One region of the Aromatoleum petrolei genome, then DNA from elsewhere that is predicted to be linked to it. Evidence: predicted binding sites of a transcription regulator. Region 1 holds the regulator's gene; each other region holds the start of a gene.

Region 1 (7,734 bases):
CGCTCGCACGCGAGATCGAGAACAAGGTGCGCGTCGCGGTCGGCCTCAAGGAACTGCCGGCCGAGCCCGCGCAGCCGGCTGCCGAGGCGGCCTGAAGCCCCTTGCCCGGATCATGGCGGAGACGAGCCTGCGGGAACGCGCATTGCGGCACCTCGCGCGTCGCGAACACTCGCGCGCCGAATTGGTCCGCAAGCTCGCCCCGCACGGCTCCGCCGAAGAGATCGACGACGTGCTCGACCGCATCACCGAACTGGGCCTGCTCAGCGACCACCGCTTCGCCGAAGCCTGGGTGCGCGGCAAGGCCACCCGCTTCGGCACGGCACGCCTGCGGCGCGAGCTCGCACTGCGCGGGGTCGAGCGCGACACGATAGACGCGGCGCTCGAGGCCGAGGGCGTCGAGGACGACGTCGACCGCGCACGCGCCATCTGGCGCGGCAAGTTCGGCACCACGCCGGCCGACGCGCGCGAGTGGGCCCGCCAGGCGAGGTTCCTGCAAGGTCGCGGCTTCGGCACCGACGTGATCCGCAAGATATTGAAAGAGAACCCTGATGAGTCTGCTTAAGGTCGCCGGACTGCAGAAACGCTACAAGGCGCGCACCGTCGTCCACGATGTCGGCTTCGAGGTCGGCAGCGGCGAAGTCGTCGGCCTGCTGGGCCCCAACGGTGCCGGCAAGACCACCTGCTTCTACATGATCGTGGGCCTCGTACGTGCCGACGGCGGCGACATCCGCCTCGACGACGCCGAGCTCACGCACCTGCCCGTGCACGCGCGCGCGCGCCTCGGCCTGTCCTACCTGCCGCAGGAGATGAGCGTGTTCCGCAAGCTCACCGTCGCCGAGAACATCCGGGCGGTGCTGGAACTGCAGGGGCTGAACAGCGAGCGCGTCGACGAACGCCTCGAGGAACTGCTCGAGGAGTTGGGCATCGCCCATCTGCGCGACAACACCGCGGTGTCGCTGTCGGGCGGCGAGCGGCGGCGCTGCGAGATTGCGCGCGCGCTGGCGACCGACCCGCGCCTGATCCTGCTCGACGAACCCTTCGCGGGCGTCGACCCGATCGCGGTGCTCGACATCCAGAAGATCATCCGCTTCCTGCGTGACCGCGGCATCGGCGTGCTCATCACCGACCACAACGTGCGCGAGACGCTCGGCATCTGCAACCGCGCCTACATCATCAGCGAGGGCCGCGTGCTCGCGAGCGGGCGACCCGACGAGATCGTCGCCAACGAACAGGTTCGCCGCGTCTATCTCGGCGAGCATTTCCGCCTCTGATCCTGCCCGCGTAGCCCCATGAAACCGTCCCTCCAGCTCAAGATCTCCCAGCACCTCACGCTGACGCCGCAGCTGCAGCAGTCGATCAAGCTGCTGCAGCTGTCGACGCTGGAGCTCAACCAGGAGCTGGAACGCTTCCTCCTCGAGAACCCCATGCTCGAGCGCGAGGACGGCGACGGCAGCGACTTCGCCCCGGGTGCCGCGCAGCCCTCCGGCGAAGCGCCCGACTCCGGCAGCCAGGCCGACACCCCGACGCCCGGCGAGGAGGGGCATGGCGAGGCCGAACCGGCGAGTTTCGACGAAGCCGGCGAATGGTCGAGCGCGAGCAGTGGTTCGTCGAACCGCGACGATGACGACGACACCGACTTCCAGGAACTGCAGGCTGCCGGCACCAGCCTGCGCGATCACCTCGACCAGCAGGTGAGCCTGTCGCCGCTGTCGGATCGCGACCGCGCGCTGGTGCGCTTCATCATCGAGGCGCTCGACGAGGACGGCTACCTCAACCAGTCGCTCGAGGAGCTGCTGCCGCTGCTGCCGCCGGAACTCGAATACGACCTCGACGACCTCTCGATCGCGTTGCGCCACGTGCAGAACCTCGACCCGGCCGGCATCGGCGCGCGCAACCCGCAGGAATGCCTCAGCCTGCAACTCCGCGCAATGCCGTCGGACCCGACGCGTGACCTCGCGCTGAAGATCGTCGACGAGCACCTCGACCTGCTCGCTGAACGCAACTTTCTGCGCATCAAGCGCGCCACCGGCTGCGACGACGACGCACTGCGCGCCGCGCACGCGCTGATCTGCAGGCTCGATCCGCATCCGGGCTCGCAGCACTCGGTGCAGGAGACGCGCTACATCCTGCCGGATGTCGTCGTGCGCAAGATCCGCAACCGCTGGGCCGTCACGCTCAACCCCGAGGCGATGCCCAAGCTGCGCATCAACTCACTGTACGCCAGCATCCTGCAACAGAACCGCGGATCGGGCGGCGCGCTGACCAGCCAGCTGCAGGAAGCACGCTGGCTAATCAAGAACGTGCAACAGCGTTTCGACACCATCCTGCGGGTTTCGCAGGCGATCGTTGACCAGCAGCGACAGTTCTTCGATTATGGTGATGTGGCGATGCGACCCCTGACGTTGAGGGAGATCGCGGACCAGCTCGAACTGCACGAATCGACTGTTTCGCGGGTCACGACGCAGAAATTCATGGCCACACCGCGCGGCGTGTTCGAACTGAAGTATTTTTTCGGCAGTCACGTTGCCACCGACACCGGTGGGGCGGCCTCTTCCACGGCGATTCGAGCGCTGATTCGCCAGCTGGTGGAGGCCGAAGACAGGAAAAAGCCCCTGTCCGACGCGAAAATTGCCGAGTTGTTGGGCCAGCAGGGTATCGTGGTGGCGCGCAGAACGATCGCGAAATACCGCGAGTCACTCAATATTCCGCCGGTCAGCCTGCGCAAAGCGATCTGAAAAACGATCTGACAATACGAGGAAACATCATGAATCTCACCATCACCGGACATCACGTCGAAGTCACCCCCGCGATCCGCGAGTACGTCAATACGAAGCTCGATCGCGTCATCCGCCATTTCGACAACGTGACCAGCGTCAGCGTGATCCTGTCGGTGGAGAAGCTGCGCCAGAAGGCGGAAGTGACGCTGCACGTGCGCGGCAAGGACATCTACGTCGAGAGCGAGGACGCCGACCTGTATGCAGCCATCGACAGCATGGCCGACAAGCTCGACCGCCAGGTTCTCAAGTACAAGGCCAAGAACAACGACCACGGCCACGACACGCTGAAGCACCAGCAACCGACCGAGCTGTGATCCTTTAATTCACGCCGAGGGACCGGGGTGTGTTTATAATTCGCGCGTTTTCAACCCGCGCCTGCCGCACACCCCGAGCCTCCTCCCGCATCCGATCGGCAGCGGCACGGCCCGTGTCGTGCAGGTGGTGATCCGCATGAGCCTCATCGCCGAACTCCTGCCCCCCTCGAACGTCGTCATCGATCTGGACGCCAGCAGCAAGAAGCGTGTTTTCGAACAAGCCGGTCTCCTGTTCGAGAACCATCAGGGCATTGCCCGCAGCGTCGTCTTCGACAGCCTGTTCTCACGCGAACGCCTCGGCTCGACCGGCCTGGGTCAGGGCATCGCCATTCCCCACGGCCGCATCAAGGGCCTGAAGGAAGCCGCCGGCGCCTTCCTGCGCCTCTCGGCCCCAGTGCAGTTCGACGCTCCCGACGGCCGCCCCGTGACGATGCTGTTCGTGTTGCTCGTGCCCGAGCAGGCCAACGAAACCCACCTGCAGCTGCTGTCCGAGCTTGCGCAGATGTTCAGCGACCGCGACTTCCGCGAACAACTGCAGAACGCGCCCGACGTCGCGACGATCCATACGCTGTTTGCCTCCTGGGGTCCGCATGCGGCAGACCAGCGTCGCGCGGCTGTATGACCTGCACCGCGAACGGCTGGAGCTGACGCACGTCAGCGGCCGGCTGGACCGGGTCATCTCGGTCAACGAAGAGCGTATCTGGCCGGCCGACCTCGTCGGCCACCTGAACCTGATCCATCCGACGCGCATCCAGATCCTCGGCGCGGCCGAGCTCTCGTGGGCGCAGCGGCATTCGCGCGAAAAGGTCGCCCACCACCTCACCGAAATCATCGGTGCACGCCCGCCGGCGATCATCGTCGCCGACGGCTGCAGGATCCCCGACATCCTGAACGGCATCTGCGAGCACGCAGAGGTCGCCCTGATCACGACGCCACAACCGTCGGCGAGCGTGATCGACCAGTTGCGCCTGTACATGTCGCGCGAGCTCGCCGAGAAGGTCTCGCTGCACGGCGTGTTCATGGACGTGCTGGGCGTGGGCGTGTTCATCACCGGCAGCTCCGGCGCCGGCAAGTCCGAGCTGGCCCTGGAACTCATCTCGCGCGGCCACGGGCTGGTCGCCGATGACATCGTCGAATTCTCGCGCATCGCGCCAACGGTGCTCGAGGGGCGGTGCCCGGAGATGCTCAAGGACTTCATCGAGGTGCGCGGCCTGGGCATCCTCAACATTCGCACGATTTTCGGCGAGACCGCCTGCCGGCGAAAGATGCGCCTGCGCCTGATCGTGCACCTCGAGCGCCGCCTGCCGGGCCAGTCCGATCCCTCGCGCCTGCCGGTGCAACGCGAGACACAGGACATCCTCGGTGTACAGGTGATCCGCACGACGCTGCCCGTCGCCGCGGGGCGCAACATCGCGGTGCTGCTCGAGGCCGCTGTGCGCTCGACCATCCTGCAACTGCGCGGGATCGATTCAACGCAGGAATTCATCGACCGTCAGCAACGCCTGCTCGACGCCGACGGGGAAACCCTCTAAGCGGGAACGGCCGGCAAGACTCTTGCCGCAGTGCCGCATCGGCTGATACGCTCAAGGTCTTTGCGCCGCCCCGCGAAGGCCTCCCCGATGACTGCCGCAACACCGGATTACCTGGAAAAGATCCTCAATGCCCGCGTCTACGACGTGGCCGAGGAAACGCCGCTGGACCTCGCCACGAATCTCTCGGAGCGCGTGCACAACCGCGTCTTCCTGAAGCGTGAGGACATGCAACCGGTGTTCAGCTTCAAGCTGCGCGGCGCGTACAACAAGATGGCGCACCTGTCGCCGCAGGCCCTCAAGCGCGGCGTGATCTGCGCCTCGGCAGGCAACCACGCGCAGGGTGTCGCACTTTCGGCACAGCGCATGGGCGTGCGCGCGGTGATCGTGATGCCGACCTCGACGCCGCTGATCAAGGTCGAGGCGGTCAAGGCGCGCGGCGGCGAGGTGGTGCTGGCCGGCGACTCCTATTCCGACGCCTATGCCCACGCGGTCGAGCTCGAGAAGACCGAGAAACTGACCTTCGTCCATCCCTACGACGACCCGGACGTAATCGCCGGCCAGGGCACGATCGGCATGGAGATCCTGCGCGCGCACCCGGACCCGATCCACGCAGTGTTCTGCGCCGTCGGCGGCGGCGGCCTGATCGCCGGCGTGGCGGCTTATATCAAGCGCCTGCGCCCGGAAACGAAAATCATCGGCGTCGAGACCGTGGACGCCGATGCAATGACGCGCTCGCTCGCCGAAGGCCGGCGTGTCGTGCTCGACCAGGTCGGGCTGTTCGCCGACGGCACGGCGGTGAAGCAGGTCGGCGAGGAAACCTTCCGCCTGTGCCAGCAGTACGTCGACGAGATGGTCCTGGTCGACAACGACGCGATCTGCGCCGCGCTCAAGGACGTGTTCGAGGACACGCGCTCCATCCTCGAGCCATCGGGCGCGCTCGCCGTGGCCGGAGCGAAGGAATACGCAAAGCGCCACAACCTGCACGGCAAGAATCTCGTCGCGGTGGCATCCGGCGCGAACATGAACTTCGACCGCCTGCGCTTCGTCGCCGAGCGCGCCGAGGTCGGCGAGCAGCGCGAGGCGGTGTTCGCGGTAACGATCCCGGAGCGGCCGGGTTCCTTCCGCAAATTCTGCAGCCTGGTCGGCAACCGCCACATCACCGAGTTCAACTACCGCTACGCCGATCCGCAGCGCGCGCACATCTTCGTCGGCGTGGCGGTGCATAACCGCGCCGAGGCCACGCGCGTGGTCGAGATGCTGGAACGCCACGAACTACCGGCGGTGGACCTCACCGACGACGAGATGGCGAAGAGCCACATCCGCTACATGGTGGGCGGACACGCGCCGCATGTGAGCAACGAGCTGATCTACCGCTTCGAATTTCCCGAGCGCCCCGGCGCGCTGATGAACTTCCTCACCAGCCTGCATTCGGACTGGAACATCAGCCTGTTCCACTACCGCAACCACGGCTCAGACTTCGGCCGCGTGCTGGTCGGCATGCAGGTGCCGCCCGAGGACAAGGGCGCCTTCCAGGACTTTCTCGACCGACTCGGTTACGAATACGCGGACGAGTCGGCCAACCCCGCCTACCGCATGTTCCTCGGCTGAGCGGGAAACGCGCCCGCCTCGGTGACGATCCAGTCCATCGGGCGGTCGTGCGACTGCGGCCACACGTCGTCCACCCGCGCAAATTCGAAACCCAGCCCCACCGCGACCGGATCCATGACTGCCAGGGTGCGGTCGAAATAGCCACCACCGTAGCCGACGCGGTAGCCTGCGGCGTCGAAGGCATTGCACGGGACGAGAATCATGTCGGGAACGACCGGCTCGCCTTCGGCCGGATGCGGGATGCCGTGGCGGTCGAGTGGCATCTCCATGCCGGGAGTCCAGCGACGAAACTCCATCGGGCCGGCCTGGTGCGGCACCACGGGCAGCAGCGCGACGCGCGCGCTGTCCGCCGCCAGCCAGTGCGTGACCCAGACGCGCAGATCCGGCTCGCCACGGTAGGGCCAGCAGAAGCCCAGCGAGGTCGGGGCCTGGCGAGCGACGAGTTCGCCGAGGTGGGTTTCGAGATGGCGCATCAGCGCCGCGCGATGCGTCGCGGTGAGCGCCTGTCGCGCAGCGATGGTGCGGGCACGCAGGGCGCGGCGCTGTTCGGCCGGATCGGAGGCGGAGGCGGCAGGAGCAATATTCACTGTGGTATGGTCGGACTGATCGAAAGGGGATGGTAAGGGATGGCAAAGGGTTTGTGGGCGGCGCTGGCCTTCGTGCTGGCGGGCCTGACGCAGGGCGCCCACGGGCAGGACGGCGACGATCGCATTCTGGCGGCGCGCGAGGCGCTGCGCACCGGCGACCGTGCAACGCTGGAACGCCTCGCGGCCGAGCGCGAGCCGCACGTGCTCGATCTCTACGTACGCTACTGGCGCCTCACCAACATCCTGGCCCGCCCCGAGCCCCCGCCCGTCGAGGAACTGAACGAATTCCTGCTGCGCGAACCCGACAGCCTGCTCGCCGAGCGGCTGCGCGCCGACTGGCTGCGGCGCATGGCGCGCGAACTGGACTGGAGCGGCTTCCTGCGGGTCTACGCGGACCTGCGCGAACCGGATGCCGAACTGCGCTGCCTGCAGCGCAACGCGCGTCTGGAGTCGGGCGACCTGAGCGTGCTGGACGAGGTGCGCGCACGCTGGTTGGAGCTCGCGGACAACCATAACGCCTGCGAGCCGGTGTTCCGAACGCTGGCGCTGGCCGGGCACATCGGCAGCGACGAGCTCTGGTGGCGCGTGCGACGGCAGGTCGACAGCCGCAGCCCGTCGAACGCACGCGCCACGCTATCGTGGATGCCGGGCGCAGACGCGCCTCCACTCGCCGACTTTGACCGCATGATGAAAAGCCCGGCCGCCTGGCTGGACCGCCTGCCGGTGAACTTCACCGCGTCGCGCGCGGGACGCGAGCTGGCACTGGCGGCGCTGGCGCGTGTCGCGCGCGAGGACGTGTCGTCCGCCTACGCGCGCTTCGCGCGCATCGAGGAGCGACTGGGCGCCGACGAGCGCGCCTACATCCACGCGACGCTCGGCCACCACGGCTCCTTGCAGGGCTCGCCGGGGGCGGTGC
Region 2 (7,734 bases), 370 kb from region 1:
CCGCGCGCGGCGGCACCCTGTTCCTCGACGAGGTGGCCGACCTGCCGCTGGCGATGCAGGTCAAGCTGCTGCGCGCGATCCAGGAACGCGCCGTGCGTCCCGTCGGCGCCCATGCCGAAGAATCCGTCGATGTGCGCATCCTCTCCGCGTCGCACCGCGACCTCGCCCAGCTCGTGGCAGGCGGCAAGTTCCGCCAGGATCTCTATTTCCGCATCAACGTCATCACGCTGCGTGTGCCGCCGCTGCGCGAACGCCCGGAAGACATTCCCGAACTGGCCGTGCACATCCTCGCGCGACTCGCTGAGCGCGATGGCGTCCCGCCGCACCGCCTCGCGCCCGACGCCGTCGCCGCCCTCAGGCAGCACTCCTTCCCCGGCAACGTCCGCGAACTCGAGAACCTGCTTGAACGCGCGTGCGCGCTCTGCGACGGCGATGAGATCCGTGCCGGCGACATCGACCTGCATCCAACGGAAGGGATTGCCCAGGCCTTGCTTCCGTTTTCCGCAGCCGACTCCTTTGCCGTGGAGACGGACGTCGAGCCCGGCGGGGATGGGGAGGACGAGCGCGTCCGGATCCTGAGGATGCTCGACGAGACGCGCTGGAACCGTTCCGAGGCGGCGCGGCGCTTGGGAATGACGCTCAGGCAATTGCGGTATCGGTTGCAGAAGTGGGGGATGGAGTAGGCCGAGGTGGCGGGAAAGGTAAATCCTTGAAGATAGGATCGGGTAGGCTGCGCAGCGTGTGGGCATAAATATTACACGGACTCACTTACGACAAGACGTGCTGCAGTATCCGGCCCAGCTATCGCTGGAATGTGTTTTCGAACGTTTGCGCGGGCCATGCTATGCGCTCACTTGGCGGTAATTTTTCCTGGTTTTCGGCCCATTCGTTCTTTGCCATCTCGCAAATCTTCGGATGAACTAGTCCGCAGGTGCGACGTAGCCAGTTAATCGCGTCCTGCTTCCTTCCATTAAGCGCATATGCGCTAGATAATTTATAAAGATTCGAGGGGCTCGGAAAATTTGTCGTTGCCTTTCTGACCCAATCTAGCTCTTCGGAACTCATCTCGGAGTGTTCTGCGAATCGGCCGAGCTGGATAGCCTCCCGGAGCTGGGTTAGAAGGAAGATATTTCGTGGATGTTTATCACCTTTCTGGATGCCGGGCCAGCTCTTTTCGAGTGTGAGTTCGGCCATTTCTGCTTCAATTCTGAAATAATCAGATATTGAAAGTGCAAGAAGGCTGCTTGTTACCAGTAGGGCTGTTAGGAATGCGTGGCGCGAGCTGCGAAGAATTATTCCTCGACCATTTTCGCGATTTAACATCCCAATAACCATTCCAGTGGGGAGCAGAAAGTAGGCATAGTGAAGAGGTAACTCCAGTAAGGAATGAACCCCAATAACTATTGCAAAGAGAGCGAGAACCCCGTCCTCTGGTCGCTTGATGGCGCGAACCGATGTCACAAACCAAAGGATTAATAGAACGCTCGCTATGGCTCCGATAGGAACCCCAAACCAGAGCAAGAGGTCAATAAAGATGTTGTGGGAGTGACCGAAAGCAGTGCTAAAGGCTTCAGGGTGCTCGAGCATTTTCTCTGCTTGCGCATGGAGCACCTGATTCATTCCATAGCCCGATAAGGGGTGGACGGATACGGCGTCAATAAACATGCGCCATATTGCCGGACGGAGCATTATTCCTGCGGAGAGACGCTCGGTCGGGTTTTCATCCTGCTCCAGTTGTAAGAACTCGCATGCAGGGGAAATTGAAAAGGCGAATGCTATATAAACGATAGTAAGCGAGAGAGTGGCAATGAAAGTCCTTTGCGGTAGTGAGCGGCGCCAGTAAACGGTTGAGGCAGAGATTATCAAAATGGCGAGGGCTCCCGTGCGGGATTGTGTGAGAGCTATTCCTGCCACGAGAAAACATGCGAGTAAGAAGGCGAAGCTGCCACGCAGGAAGCCACGATAGAAGCCCCATGCGGACGCAAGAACTCCCCAGGTCAAAAGCGTGGAAAGTTGATTAGGTTGCGCGAGATTGCCGTAAGGTCGCGAGCCAATCTGTTGATGCATCCAAAGACCAAGCTGCGAGTCTTGAGTAACCAGTCCCAACCATTGATGAAGCTGTATTCCAACGGACGCCGTTCCGGCTATTCCGATGGACAAAAACAGGATGTCGCCGAGCTCGTCGCGTCTACACTGTTGCCAGCGGTGGCCGGCTTGAACGGACAGCGCTAGTCCGAAAAGATATATTGTGCCAATAAGTGCTGTGCCGGAAAAATCAATTAGTCCGAGCCATAGCTGCGTTATTGGAACAATTGCGAGGGCTCCAATTGCTAAAGTGAGCCAGTGCCAATCCGTGAGTTCGCGGTAAATAAGAAAAGGTAGTGCTGCGAAAACGCAGAGGACAATGGAGACCCACGCCTCGGAGTGGAATGAGACCCAAGGTTGGTAATGATTGGGTAGCAGCCAGCCGAGTGCGAGGATAAAGGACGCAATGACATGGCTTATACTCGAAGGGGAGGCGCTCAATTTAAAAGAGGGGGAAGAAATGGTCACGTTGTGTTCATTGTGCGGTGCTATAGCAGAAATAAAAAGGCCCCTGCAAAGGGGCCTTTTCTGCCAAATCTATACTCGCGCGGGTATCAGCGGCATTCGGAGGGGAGGAACTTGGAGTTGATTGCAGTAGATGCGCAGGCCCATTTCAGTTGACCGCCGCCAACAACCGTCGGCGTCATCGTAAGGTCGCCTGTTGCGCCCGGCACCGTCGAGGTGACGGTGACAACGCCGGTGGTATCGGCAATCGCGATGTTACTGACGTACTTCGTAGCGCCCGGGAAGGTGTATCCGCTATTAGATGCGGTTACAAGGGCAAGTGATCCAAGGGACGACGCCGTTTCCGACACAGCAAGTTTGGCAGGGGCGCTCATAACGATGACTTCGCTGACCTTTGCCCGGGTCGTGTAATCCTGATACGCGGGCAGTGCGACGGCAGCCAAAATACCGATAATCGCCACGACGATCATCAGTTCGATCAGGGTAAAGCCTTGTTGAACCTTTTTCATGATGCGCTCCTTGATGGAAACCACGGAAAATCCGCTTGGATTCCCTGTCGCAATCAGCGTGCCAATTCTTACGGCTTTAACGGCTTGCGAAGCATGCGGTTAGAAGACAAACAAAAACAGTGTCTTACAGAATGTTTACCAAGCCTTCGCCACAGACCTCCACTCCGGCGCGTGACAATTGTCACAAAGTGCGTCAACAGCAGACGCGATGACAACGGAAAATGTCAAATGTTGACAGTGGCGCAGAGGATGGGCGGTGTCATCGGCAACTCATAGGGGCACGGGCGCCGCGGGGGGGCTTGCGCCGCCGCAGTTCCCACTCCTTCACCAGCGCATAGATCGCCGGGATCACCCCCAGCGTCAGCACGGTCGACGACAGCATTCCCCCAACCATCGGTGCAGCGATGCGACTCATGACTTCGGAGCCGGTGCCGGTGCCCCACATGATGGGTAGCAGGCCGGCGATGATGGCGACGACGGTCATCATCTTGGGGCGAACGCGTTCGACCGCGCCTTCCATGATCGCGTGGTAGAGATCGGTGGCGTCGGGCTGGCGGCCTTCGGCGAGGCGCTTGGCGCGGATGGCTTCCCACGCGTGGTCGAGGTAGATCAGCATCACCACGCCGGTTTCGGCCGCGACGCCGGCCAGCGCGATGAAGCCGACGGCGACGGCGACGCTCATGTTGTAGCCCAGCCACCACATCAGCCAGATGCCGCCGACGAGGGCGAAGGGCACGGACAGCATGACGATCAGGGTCTCGGTGAGGCGGCGGAAATTGAGGTAGAGGAGCAGGAAGATGATCGCGAGGGTGAGCGGGACGACGACGACGAGCTTTTCCTTGGCGCGCTCCATGTATTCGAACTGGCCGCTCCAGGTGGCGTAGTAGCCGGGCGGGAAGTCGACCTTCTCGGCGACGGCGCGGCGCGCGTCGGCGACATAGGAGCCGATGTCGCGGTCGCGGATGTCGACGTACACGTAGGCGGTGAGGAGCGCGTTCTCGGTGCGGATCGCCGGGGCGCCCTTGGCGAGCGAGACTTTCGCCAGCTGGCCGAGCGGGAGGTTGCCGCCGGCGGGCAGCGGCACGAAGACTTCCGCGGCGATGCGGCGCGGGTCGTCGCGCAGGTCGCGCGGGTAGCGCACCGTGACGTTGTAGCGTTCGAGGCCTTCGACGGTGGTGGTGACCGGGTCGCCGCCCAGGGCGGTGGCGACCACCATCTGGAAGTCGTCGACGGTGATGCCGTAGCGCGCGAGCTGGGCGCGGTCGGGGACGATGTCGAGGTAGAAGCCGCCGGTGACGCGTTCGGCGTAGGCGCTGGTGGTGCCGGGGACCTCGCGCACGGCCGCTTCGACTTCGCGGGCGAGGCGTTCGATGACGGCGAGGTCCTTGCCGAAGACCTTCACGCCAATCGGGGTGCGGATGCCGGTGGAGAGCATGTCGAGGCGGGCCTTGATCGGCATGGTCCAGGAGTTGGCGACGCCGGGGAATTTCAGCGCGGCGTCCATCTCGGCGATCAGCTTGTCGGTCGTCATGCCCGGGCGCCATTCGGATTCGGGCTTGAGGTTGATGACGGTCTCGAACATCTCCAGCGGCGCGGGGTCGGTGGCGCTGTTGGCGCGGCCGGCCTTGCCGTACACGGAGGCGACCTCGGGGAAGGTCTTGATGATGCGGTCGGTGGTCTGCAGCAGTTCGCCGGCCTTGGTGACCGACATGCCGGGCAGCGACGCGGGCATGTAGAAGAGCGTGCCTTCGTCGAGCGTGGGCATGAACTCGGCGCCGATGCGGCTCGCCGGGAAGATCGTGATCGCCATCGAGATTGCGGCGGCGATCAGGGTGAGCCAGCGGTGGCGCATGACCCACGCGATGATCGGGCGGTAGAGCCAGATCAGCGCGCGGTTCACGGGGTTCTTCGCCTCGGGCAGGATGCGGCCGCGGATGAAGAGCATCATCAGCACCGGCACGAGCGTCACGGAGAGCAGCGCCGCACCGGCCATCGCGAAGGTCTTGGTGAAGGCGAGCGGCGAGAACATGCGGCCTTCCTGGCCTTCGAGGGTGAACACGGGCAGGAAGGAGACGGTGATGATCAGTAGTGAGAAGAACAGCGCGGGGCCGACTTCCTTGCACGCGCGGATCATGGCCTCGGTGCGGTCGGCGCGCGTGGCGTCGTCCGGGAGGTGTTCCAGGCGCTTGTGCGCGTTCTCGATCATCACGATCGCGGCGTCGACCATGGCGCCGATGGCGATGGCGATGCCGCCCAGGCTCATGATGTTGGAGCCGAGCCCGAGCGAGCGCATGGCGATGAAGGCGATCAGGATGCCGATGGGCAGCGTGACGATCGCGACGAGCGCGCTGCGCACGTGCATGAGGAACACGATGCACACGGCGGCGACGATCAGGCTTTCCTCGAGCAGCGTCCATTTGAGGTTGGCGATGGCGCGCTCGATCAGCGCGGAGCGGTCATAGACGGGGACGATGGAGGTGCCTTCGGGCAGCCCCGCCGAGATCTCGGCGATCTTGGTCTTGACGTTGGCGATCACCTCCAGCGCATTCTGGCCGAAGCGCGCCATGACGATGCCGGAGGCGACCTCGCCCTCGCCGTTGAGCTCGGCGATGCCGCGGCGTTCGGCGGGCACCATCTCGACGCGCGCGACGTCGCGCACGAGCACGGGCGTGCCGCCTTCGCTCTTGAGGACGAGGTTGCCGATGTCCTCGGCATTGCGCAGGTAGCCGCGCCCGCGCACCATGTATTCGGTTTCGGCCATCTCGACGACGCGGCCGCCGACGTCGCGGTTGGAGGCGCGGATGACCTGCGCGACGCGGTCGAGGGGGATGCCGTAGCTCGCGAGGCGGTGCGGGTCGACGGTGACCTGGTATTCGCGCACGAAGCCGCCCAGGCTCGCGACTTCAGCCACGCCCTGCGCCTTGGTGAGCTGGTAGCGCACGTACCAGTCCTGCAGGCTGCGCAGCTCGGCGAGCGAGCGGTCCTTGCCGGTGAGGGCGTATTGGTACACCCAGCCGACGCCGGTGGCATCCGGCCCGATCTGCGGTGCGACGCCAGTCGGCATGCGGCCGGCGGCCGACGACAGGTATTCGAGCACGCGCGAGCGTGCCCAGTAGATGTCGGTGCCGTCCTCGAAGATCACGTAGACATAAGACGCGCCGAACATCGAGAAGCCGCGCACGACCTTGGCCTTGGGCACGGCCAGCAGCGCGGTGGTGAGCGGATAGGTGACCTGGTCCTCGACGACCTGCGGCGCCTGGCCGGGGTAGTCGGCGTAGACGATGACCTGCACGTCGGAGAGGTCGGGCAGGGCGTCGACGGGAGTCTTCTTCAGCGCATACACGCCGCCGGCGCTGACGAAGAGCGTCGCCAGCAGGACGAGGAAGACGTTGCGTGCGGACCAGTCGATGAGGCGGTCGAGCATTTTTATTTGTCCGGTAATCGAATAGCTAAGGTCTGCTCGGGCACGAAGTTCCACCCTTTGAAGGGGAGGGGGCGCAGGACTCAAGCTGAAATCAAGTAACTGCTCCCGCGCCCATCAATGTCCCTTGTGCCCTGCCGCAGTGCTCGGCGTGATGCGCGTGATGGCGAATTCGCCCGGCGCGCGCTCCTCGAACTCGAAGCGGATCGCGCTGCCCGGGGCGACGCCCTTCACGACGTCGGGCGAGGCCAGGTTGAAGTCCATCGTCATCGGCGGCCACTTCAGCGCGGGGATCTCGCCGTGGGTGATGCTTGCCGAGTTGGTGGAGAGGTCGATCGCGTCAAGCGTGCCTTCGGCCGCGTAGGCCTTCGCGGTGGCGGCGGCGTCGTCCTTGCCCGCAGTGAAGCTCGCGAGCGCCGTGCGCAGGTTGCTCTCGGCGTCGATGAGGAAGTTGGCCGAGACGACGACGCGCTCGCCCGCCGCGATGCCGTCGAGGATCTCGATGTGATCGCTGCCGCGGCGGCCGACCTTGACGGCCTTGGGCAGGAAGCGGCCTTCGTCCTGAGCGACGAGCACGACCTGGCGTTCGCCGCTGTCGATCAGTGCGGAGGCGGGCACCGTCAGTACGGGGGTCGCCTTGCCGGTGTCGACCTCGGCGTGCGCGAAGAGCCCGGGGCGCAGCAGGCCGTCGGGGTTCGCCAGTTCGAGGCGGATCGGGGTCGTGCGCGTCGCGGCGTCCAGCGTCGGGTAGAGGTAGGCGACCGCGGCGTCGAAGCTGCGCCCGGGGAAGGCGTCGAGCGTCACGGTGGCGTGCTGGCCGGGTTTCACACGCGCGAGGTCGCGCTCGTACACGTCGGCGAGCACCCACACCGTGGAGAGGTCGGCGATGCGGAAGAGGGCGTCGCCGGGCATGAAGCGCATGCCTTCGACGGCCTTCTTTTCCATGACGATGCCGTTGGCGGGCGACGTGAAAGTGAGCCGCCCGCTGCCGGCCTTCGTTCCCTCCGGGAGCTTCATCTGCCAGTTGGAGACGCGCGCGCGGGTCGCTTCCGCGAGGCGTTGCGCGGATGCGGCGGCGGCAGGGTCGCTGCTCGCGTCGCGCTGCAGGCGTTCGGCGATCTGCAGCTCGGAGCCGGCCGAGACGAGTTCGGGGGAATACACGGAGAACAGCGCCTGGCCGCGGCGCACCGGGTCGCCGCTGGCATTGACGTGCAGGCGTTCGATCCAGCCCTCGAAGCGCGGTGCGACGTCGAC
Region 3 (7,734 bases), 1.5 Mb from region 1:
GTGGAGGGCGCAATGGGGTCGAAGTACCGCAACGCGGGCCAGACCTGCGTGTGCGCGAACCGCCTGCTGGTGCAGTCGGGCATCTACGACCGCTTCGCCGAGCGCCTTGCCGAGGCCGTGAAAGGGCTGCGCGTCGGCCCCGGGACTGCCTCGGGGGTGAACATCGGCCCGCTGATCGACGATGCGGCGGTGGTCAAGGTCGAGAGCCACATTGCGGATGCGGTGCAGAAGGGGGCGCGCATCATGACCGGCGGGCGGCGCCACTCGCTGGGTGGGTCCTTCTTCGAGCCGACCGTGCTGGCCGACGTGACGCCGGCGATGCGGGTCGCGCGGGAGGAGACCTTCGGTCCGGTGGCACCGTTGTTCCGCTTCGACACGGAGGAGGAGGCGATCCGCATGGCCAACGATACGGAGTACGGGCTGGCCGCATATTTCTTCTCGCGCGACGTGGGGCGCATCTTCCGCGTGGCGGAGGAGCTCGAATACGGCATGGTGGGCGTCAATACCGGGCTGATGTCGAACGAGGTGTCGCCCTTCGGCGGCATCAAGCAGTCGGGTCTCGGGCGCGAGGGCTCGGTGTACGGCATCGACGAGTATCTCGAGATCAAGTCGATCTGCGTGGCGGGCATCGATCGATGAGCGAGGCAATCGCGGCGAGCCATCCGCACCCGGCCGAACCTTCCGCGTGGGTGCGGCGCTTCCTGCCATTGGTGGCGCCGGGCGGCACGGTGCTCGATTACGCCTGCGGCGGCGGACGCCACGCCCGCCTGTTTGCGGCGCGCGGCTTTCGCGTTGTGGCGGTTGATCGCAACGCGGAGGCGGTCGCGACGCTGGCGAGCGTGCCGCGTATCGAAGCGCGTTGCGCGGATCTGGAGGATGGGCCGTGGCCGCTGGCCGGGGAGGGCTTCGACGCGGTGGTCGTCACGAATTACCTGTTCCGGCCGCGCTTCGCCGATCTGCTGGCATGTGTCGCGCCGGGGGGCGTGTTGATCTACGAGACTTTCATGCTGGGCAACGAGCGCTTCGGGCGACCCGCGAGTCCCGAGTTCCTGCTGCGGCCGGGTGAGCTGCTCGGCGTGCTGGGAGCGGATTTCACCGTGCTGGCGTTCGAACAGGGGATCGTGGAGCGGCCGAAGGCTGCGGTCGTTCAGCGTGTGTGTGCCGTCCGACGTCCCGCGGATACGACCGCGCTGCCGCCTGCGTCCGAGTGAACAATCAGGTGGGTAGCAGCCCCCGAATTTGCAGGAAGAAATGGGGGATATGCCCCAGATGGGGGCTCCCCCATCCGGCCGCACAGAGGCAGTAAAGGCGGCAAAGGGGCGTGATCGTTGGGAGTGGGAAGATTTTCCATGGCTGGCACGGGGCGTGCATAGGGACTGGCGAACCCGGCATTCGAGTCCGGGAATCAGCAGCCAACCGCTCCGGAGGCCGAAAATGAACACTCCCAACGTCAGCCTGCTCAATGTCAGCCGTGTCGCCCGTCTCAAGACACCGTACACGACCCGCCGGATCCCGGCTTCCGCGTTCGTCACGCTTCTTGGAGGCTCGCGTGCCCCGCGCGTGGGGGACTTGATCTTGGCGCGCGTCGACAAACTCGGGCAGCACCGCCACCTTGAACTCGCCTGCGGGCGACGCGCGCGCCTGTACGAGGGCGACGAAATCGTCCTCGCGTATGGCAACCGCTACGCGCCCGACCAGTTCGAGGCCGAGGTGCCGTCGGACCTCGGGCCCTGCCACATGGTCGCGGGCGGCGGTGTCGCGGCACGCGTGATCACGCGTCACGACAAGATGCGCGGTGCGACGGTCGTGCAGCCCCTGGGACTGCTTGGGGATCGCAACGGGCGCCCGATCAACCTCGCGGACTTCGCCCTGGATTCGCCGCGTTCTGACGGTCGGAGAGCCTTCACGGTCGCGGTGGTGGGAACGTCGATGAACGCCGGCAAGACCGAGACGGCGTCGAACCTGATCCGCGGCTTTGCAGGTGCCGGACTGCGAGTCGGGGCGGCCAAGGTGACGGGCACGGGGGCGGGCTGCGACATCTGGATGATGGTCGATGCGGGCGCGCAGTCGGTGCTGGATTTCACCGATGCGGGGCTGCCGTCGACCTACCTCGCGGATCCCCAGGATGTGGAGCGGGTGATGACCACGTTGTTGGATGTGCTGTATGCGAGCGGCGCCGATGTGGTGGTGTTCGAAGTCGCGGATGGACTCTATCAGCGCGAGACGGCGCACTTGCTGAAGTCGGCGGCCTTTGCGCATGCGGTCGACGCGGTGGTCTTCGCTGCCGGTGATGCCATGGGGTCGGCCGGCGGCGTGCACGCCTTGCGCGCGATGGGTTTGCCCGTGATCGCGGCGAGCGGTCTCCTCACGGCGTCGCCGCTGGCGATGCGCGAGGCGGCCCATGCGACCGGACTCGAGGTACTCGATCTCGACGCGCTGCGCAGCCCCGGGATTCTCGATTTCGTGGGCTTTCGGGCCGCGGAAGGCTTGGCGGTGGGAGCGATGTGATGCCGGGCGCAGCGTCCATTGTGCCGCCCATGTGGGCTGGGGCGCGGCGCACGATGCTCGCGGGGCTGGGGCTCAACGGGGTTGCGCAGGCCGTGGTGGCGCTGGTCTGCGCCTGGCTGACGAATCGCTTCTTCGACATCGTGATCGAGCAGCGTGCGGGGGGCTCGGGGGTGGCCTTCGCTCTGATCGGTGGGCTGCTGGGGGCCGGGGCCGCGCTCGCCGCCTTGCGCGTGATGGAGCGGGTGCAGGCCGAGCGTCTGGGGCAGGACTACGCTTCGGAACTGCGGCTCGCGCTTTACGACAGCATGGCGGGGCAATCGCCGCGGCGAATGCAGGCGCGCAGCCGCGGCGCGACATTGTTGCGCTTCGTCGGCGATGTAAAAGGGATCCGGCGCTGGATCAGCCTTGGTTTGCCCAGAATTGCGGTTGGCGTGTTGAGCGCAAGCTTAGCGTTGTCCGTGCTGGCCCTGGTGAATGGGGTCATTGCCTTCGCCGCGAGCGCGGGTTTCATCGGCGCGGCGGCCACGCTGGCGCTCCTCAGCGAGCGCGTCGATCCCGCGGTGCGTGAGGCGCGGCGGCGGCAGGCGCGCCTCACGGCGAACGTGAATGACAAGATCGGCGGGATAGCCGTAGTGCAGGTGTTCGATCAGGTCGCGCGCGAACGCGCCCTGATCGAGCGGCAGGGGAGTGGTCTCGCGGAGGCCATGGTGGCGCAGACACGTGGGATGGCCCTGCTGAAATCCGCGGCAGAGTTCAGTTCGTCCTTCGCAACCGCAGGGGTGCTCCTCGCGGGTGCAATCGAGGTGGCGACGGGCGAACTGAAAGCGTCGCAGGTCGTGGGCGCGATCACTGTCGTCGGCTTGATCTCCCCGACGTTTCGCGATTTCGGCCAGGCTTTGGGCTACTGGCGCTCGGCGCGCGTTTCGATGGAAAAGCTCGCGACCTTCCTTGCAGCCCCGCGGTTCGTTACGCCGCCGCAGGAAGGCGGCCATGCTTGCCCGGTGCCGCTTGCGGTCTGCGGGACGGCGGTAGATATCGAGTTCTGCGACGTGGCGAGCGGGAATGCATTGCGGAACTTCAACGCGCACGCGCCTGCCGGGGCGATGGTGGCGATTGTCGGGCCGAGCGGGGCAGGCAAGTCGACGCTGCTCGGCCTGGCGGCTCGCCTGCTCGAACCGGACTGTGGGGAAGTCCGCGTCGCCGGGGTACCGATCGGCCACTATCGGCTGTCCGAGTTGCGCCGCGCTCTTGGGGCTGTGATGCCCGACCTGCCGCTGCTACGCGGCTCGATCGAGCGCAATCTTCGCTATCGCTGGCCGAATGCCCCGGATGCCGAGGTGGCCCGTGTGGCCGGCCTGTGCGGTATCGACGAACTGCTCGCGGATCTGCCGGACGGCGCACGCACGCGTGTTGCGGACGCAGGGGGCAATCTGTCGTACGGACAGCGTCAGCGCATCGCGTGGGCGCGGGCGTTGCTCGGGAGACCCTCGGTGCTGCTACTCGACGAGGCCGACGCAAACCTCGACCCCGTCTCGGCGCGTCGTCTCGGGAAGATTCTCGACAGCTTTGCCGGAACGACGCTGATGGTCACGCACAGCTACGTGCGGATGATCCAGGCCGACCTCGTGTGGTACGTCGAGGCCGGGCGACTGCTCGAATCCGGTCCTCCGGAAGAGCTGATGGGTCGTGTGAGCCGCACCCGGCGCCTGTTCCAGCGAGAAGCGAACGCGGCGGGGTGACGACATGCCTTGTTCGTTCCCGGTTGCGCACTCGAACGGTCAACCTGCGATCGTGTGTCATGCGCCTCGCGAAGCGGGCCGGGCTTCCCCCACCGCGCCTGCGGCAGGCGAGGCCGGAACTGCATCGTTCCTGCCGAACCGGATCGAGCGGCGGGTACTGGAATCCGACGCAAGCCTGCCGTACGTGGTGTTCGAGCCGTCGCGCGGCGGTGCCGGTGCGCCGATACTCGTCACCGTGCATGGCATCTCCCGCAATGCATGGGAGCAGGTGAGCATGTTTGCCCCCTACGCCGAGCGCGCTGGCGTCGTGCTTGTAGCGCCGCTGTATGAGCACGCGCGGTTTCCCCGCTACCAGCGTCTGAGCGCCAACGAGCGAGGCGAACGTCCGGCCGCCGTCATGGAGGCGATCATTGCCGAAGTGACGCTTACAACCGGGGCCAAGGGGGACCGGCTTTACCTCTTTGGCTTCTCCGGGGGTGGCCAATTCGTGCATCGCTACGCAATGGCCCATCCGGATCGGGTTGCGGGCTACGTCGTCGGCTCGGCCGGCTGGTATACCTTCCCCGATGCGCAGCGACGCTATCCTTACGGCGTGCGATACAGCCGGCGCCTGCAGATGGGCGGCTTCGACCTGGGGCGCTTCCTCACAGTGCCGGGTTGGGTGCTGGTGGGGGAGCGCGACGTGCACGAGGGCACGGCGATGCGCAAGACCGAGCGCGTGATGGTCGAACAGGGCCTGTCGCGGATGGAGCGCGGGCTTCGTTGGGTCGATGCGGTCAATGCCCGCGCCGCCGAGCTGGGGCTGGCTGCGCCGGTCCGTTTCGAGCCGCTGCCGCGTTCGCCGCATTCCTTCCGGCGCAGCATGCGCAGGGGGGAACTCGGGCAGCGAGTGTTCGGCCACCTGTTCGGTCTCGAGGAGAGCGTAGTGCGGGGCTCGGAGTGGGGGACTACGACATCTTGTGCCCCTGAACGGAGGGCTGCGGAATGAGTGCCGGTTTCTCCTTCATGCGCAGGACATTGACATGGGTCGTTCCGGGCCCGGCGGGCGATGCGTGGGGACGTGAATTGTCCGCGGGCGTGAGTGCGGGCGGGGGGAATGGCGCAGTGACCGGAACCGGACGCGAAAGACATGCGACGCCCGCCCTGTTGCGGCCGTTCAATCTGAGCCGTTGGTTCGCGGTGATCGGGCTGCTGTCGATTGCATCGATCTCGGCGATTGCGGCGTACCTGATCTCGGATTTCGTAACCGAGCGCATGGTCCGGCAGGAAGGCCAGCTGACCATGGAGATGGTCGACAATCTGGTCATGAGCGAGCAGTCCATGCGCAAGCTCCTCATCGAACATCAACCCGTCAGCGTGGATGAACCGGGTGGGGCGTTTGCCCATCTCGGGCTGATGCCAGGAGTGCTCAGGGCCAATCTGTACGACACTTCGCGCCGCATCCTGTGGTCGAGCGAAACCGAGTTGATCGGACAGCAGTTCGGAGCCAACCAGGAACTCGACGAAGCCCTCGCGGGGCGCCTCGTCGCGCACGGCAAACACCACGAGGTAGGGGAGAAGGCCGAGCACATGCATCTGGCACGGGCCGCCAACTTCTTTGTCGAGATATACCTGCCCGTGCGCGACACGGATGGCACAGTGTTGGGGGCAATCGAGTTTTACAAGAATCCCGTGGCGCTGTTCAATGCCTTGCAGCAGCTCAATCGCAACATCGCGATCGGCGCCGCACTGGCCGGGCTGTTCCTGTATGTCGCCCTGTTCGGCATGGTGCGTCGGGCGGATCTGCTGATCTCCGAGCAGCAGCGCCGCTTGGTTGATGCGGAGACGCTGGCGGTGGTGGGGGAAATGAGCTCTGCGGTCGCCCACGGCATACGCAATCCGCTCGCATCGATCCGCAGCTCCGCGGAGCTGATCCTGGTCACCGACGAGGAGACCGGGCGCGAGGCGGCGGGCGATATCATCTCCGAATCCGACCGGCTGGAGGCGTGGGTACGCGAACTGCTTTCCTACTCGCGGCCACTGGATGAAAAGGCCGGCGCAGTCTCACTCGCGCCCCTCGTGGTGCGGTGCATCGAGGAGTTCGGACGCGAACTGCATCGACGGAATATCACCGCGTCACTGCAGATGCCTCCCCACATACCGGCGGTGCATGGGGATTCGCTGCTGTTGGCGCAGGTCCTGCACAGCCTGATGGCGAACGCCATTGAAGCGGTCCAGGCGGATGGGCGCCTGGAGATCTGCTGCGAGAGCGTGCGCGGCGGACGTCAGGTAGTGCTTACGGTGCGCGACAGCGGCCCCGGCATGACCGCGGAACAACTGCAGCGGGTGGGCAAGCCGTTCTATACGACCAAGACGCAGGGCCTTGGCGTTGGCCTCGCGCTCGCTCGGCGGATCATTGAGCGCTATGGCGGCGCGATGGAAATCGACAGCGCGCCAGGTCGCGGTACGGCGGTGCTCCTGACGCTGACCTGTGGATGACGGGACCGATCGGACAGGAGAGGGCAGGAGAGGGTCTATGGGGCGCGCGATTCTGGTCATCGAGGACGAGGCGGTTCTCGGCAAGAACATCCGCATCTATCTGGAGCGTAGCGGCTACGACGTCCGCGTCGCGGGCAGCGCGGAGGACGGACTGGCGCTGCTCGACGTGTTCAAACCCGACGCGGTGATCCTGGATTTCAACCTGCCCGGCCTCAACGGCCTGGAGGCGCTGACGCGCGTGCGGGCTTTCGACTCCGGCATCCCCGTCATCATGATTACCGGCCACGGTACGGTCGAGCTCGCGGTCGAGGCGATGAAGGCGGGCGCGCGCGACTTCCTCACCAAGCCGGTCGCACTGGGGAAGCTCAAACTGCTGGTCGACAAGGCTTTCGACGAAAAGCAACGCGACAGCGCGCTCGACTACTATCAGCGCCGCGAGGCCGATGCCACCGACCTGGCGAGCCTGTTCGGCGATTCACCGCCGATGAGGGCGCTGAAGAATACCCTGCGCCAGTTGCTCGACGCGGAGTCGCAGCTGCAGGACAGTGATGCGCCGGCTGTGCTGGTACTCGGCGAAACAGGAACGGGTAAGGAGCTGGTCGCGCGGGCGCTGCACTTAAACGGGCCGCGGCGCGACAAACCTTTCGTCGAGCTCAACTGCGCTTCGATCCCAGTGCAACTATTGGAGTCGGAGCTGTTCGGCTACGAACGGGGGGCGTTCACCGATGCTCGGGAACGAAAGCTGGGGTTGGTCGAGACGGCCGAAGGGGGAACGCTGTTCCTCGACGAGATCGGTGACATGGACCTCTCGCTGCAGGCCAAGTTGCTGAAACTGTTGGAGGAGAAAACCCTGCGGCGCATCGGCAGCCTGCGTGACCAGCGCGTGAACGTGCGCATCGTCGCGGCCACGCATCGTCCGATGGAGACGCTGGTGCGCGAGGGTCGCTTCCGTGCCGACCTCTATTTCCGCCTGTGCGTATTCCAGATGACCCTGCCGCCGCTGCGCGAA

Evidence for each region. The regulator sigma-54, encoded in region 1, starts transcription at its own class of promoters, with help from an activator protein. The targets are predictions, from matches to a motif close to TGGCACGCTTNCTGCTNA.
Region 2: the regulator sigma-54 is predicted to act here: its motif matches at 3,106-3,123, upstream of ToN1_RS09215 (pilin).
Region 3: the regulator sigma-54 is predicted to act here: its motif matches at 1,355-1,372, upstream of ToN1_RS04160 (P-loop NTPase family protein).

What each region holds. Positions count from the first base shown of each region.
Region 1 covers NZ_CP059560.1:2,383,550-2,391,283, forward strand. Annotated here, with positions in the region: gene recA (recombinase RecA) at 1-95, shown strand, start outside; gene recX (recombination regulator RecX) at 113-562, shown strand; gene lptB (LPS export ABC transporter ATP-binding protein) at 549-1,271, shown strand; gene ToN1_RS10900 (RNA polymerase factor sigma-54) at 1,290-2,735, shown strand; gene hpf (ribosome hibernation-promoting factor, HPF/YfiA family) at 2,765-3,091, shown strand; gene ptsN (PTS IIA-like nitrogen regulatory protein PtsN) at 3,228-3,713, shown strand; gene hprK (HPr(Ser) kinase/phosphatase) at 3,682-4,623, shown strand; gene ilvA (threonine ammonia-lyase, biosynthetic) at 4,711-6,231, shown strand; gene ToN1_RS10925 (5-formyltetrahydrofolate cyclo-ligase) at 6,210-6,812, opposite strand; gene ToN1_RS10930 (lytic transglycosylase domain-containing protein) at 6,858-7,734, shown strand, end outside.
Region 2 covers NZ_CP059560.1:2,010,287-2,018,020, reverse strand. Annotated here, with positions in the region: gene ToN1_RS09225 (sigma-54-dependent transcriptional regulator) at 1-683, shown strand, start outside; gene ToN1_RS09220 (PglL family O-oligosaccharyltransferase) at 802-2,553, opposite strand; gene ToN1_RS09215 (pilin) at 2,640-3,059, opposite strand; gene ToN1_RS09210 (efflux RND transporter permease subunit) at 3,319-6,483, opposite strand; gene ToN1_RS09205 (efflux RND transporter periplasmic adaptor subunit) at 6,598-7,734, opposite strand, start outside.
Region 3 covers NZ_CP059560.1:910,641-918,374, reverse strand. Annotated here, with positions in the region: gene ToN1_RS04170 (NAD-dependent succinate-semialdehyde dehydrogenase) at 1-639, shown strand, start outside; gene ToN1_RS04165 (class I SAM-dependent methyltransferase) at 636-1,211, shown strand; gene ToN1_RS04160 (P-loop NTPase family protein) at 1,435-2,508, shown strand; gene ToN1_RS04155 (ABC transporter ATP-binding protein) at 2,508-4,247, shown strand; gene ToN1_RS04150 (alpha/beta hydrolase family protein) at 4,252-5,235, shown strand; gene ToN1_RS04145 (sensor histidine kinase) at 5,232-6,725, shown strand; gene ToN1_RS04140 (sigma-54-dependent transcriptional regulator) at 6,763-7,734, shown strand, end outside.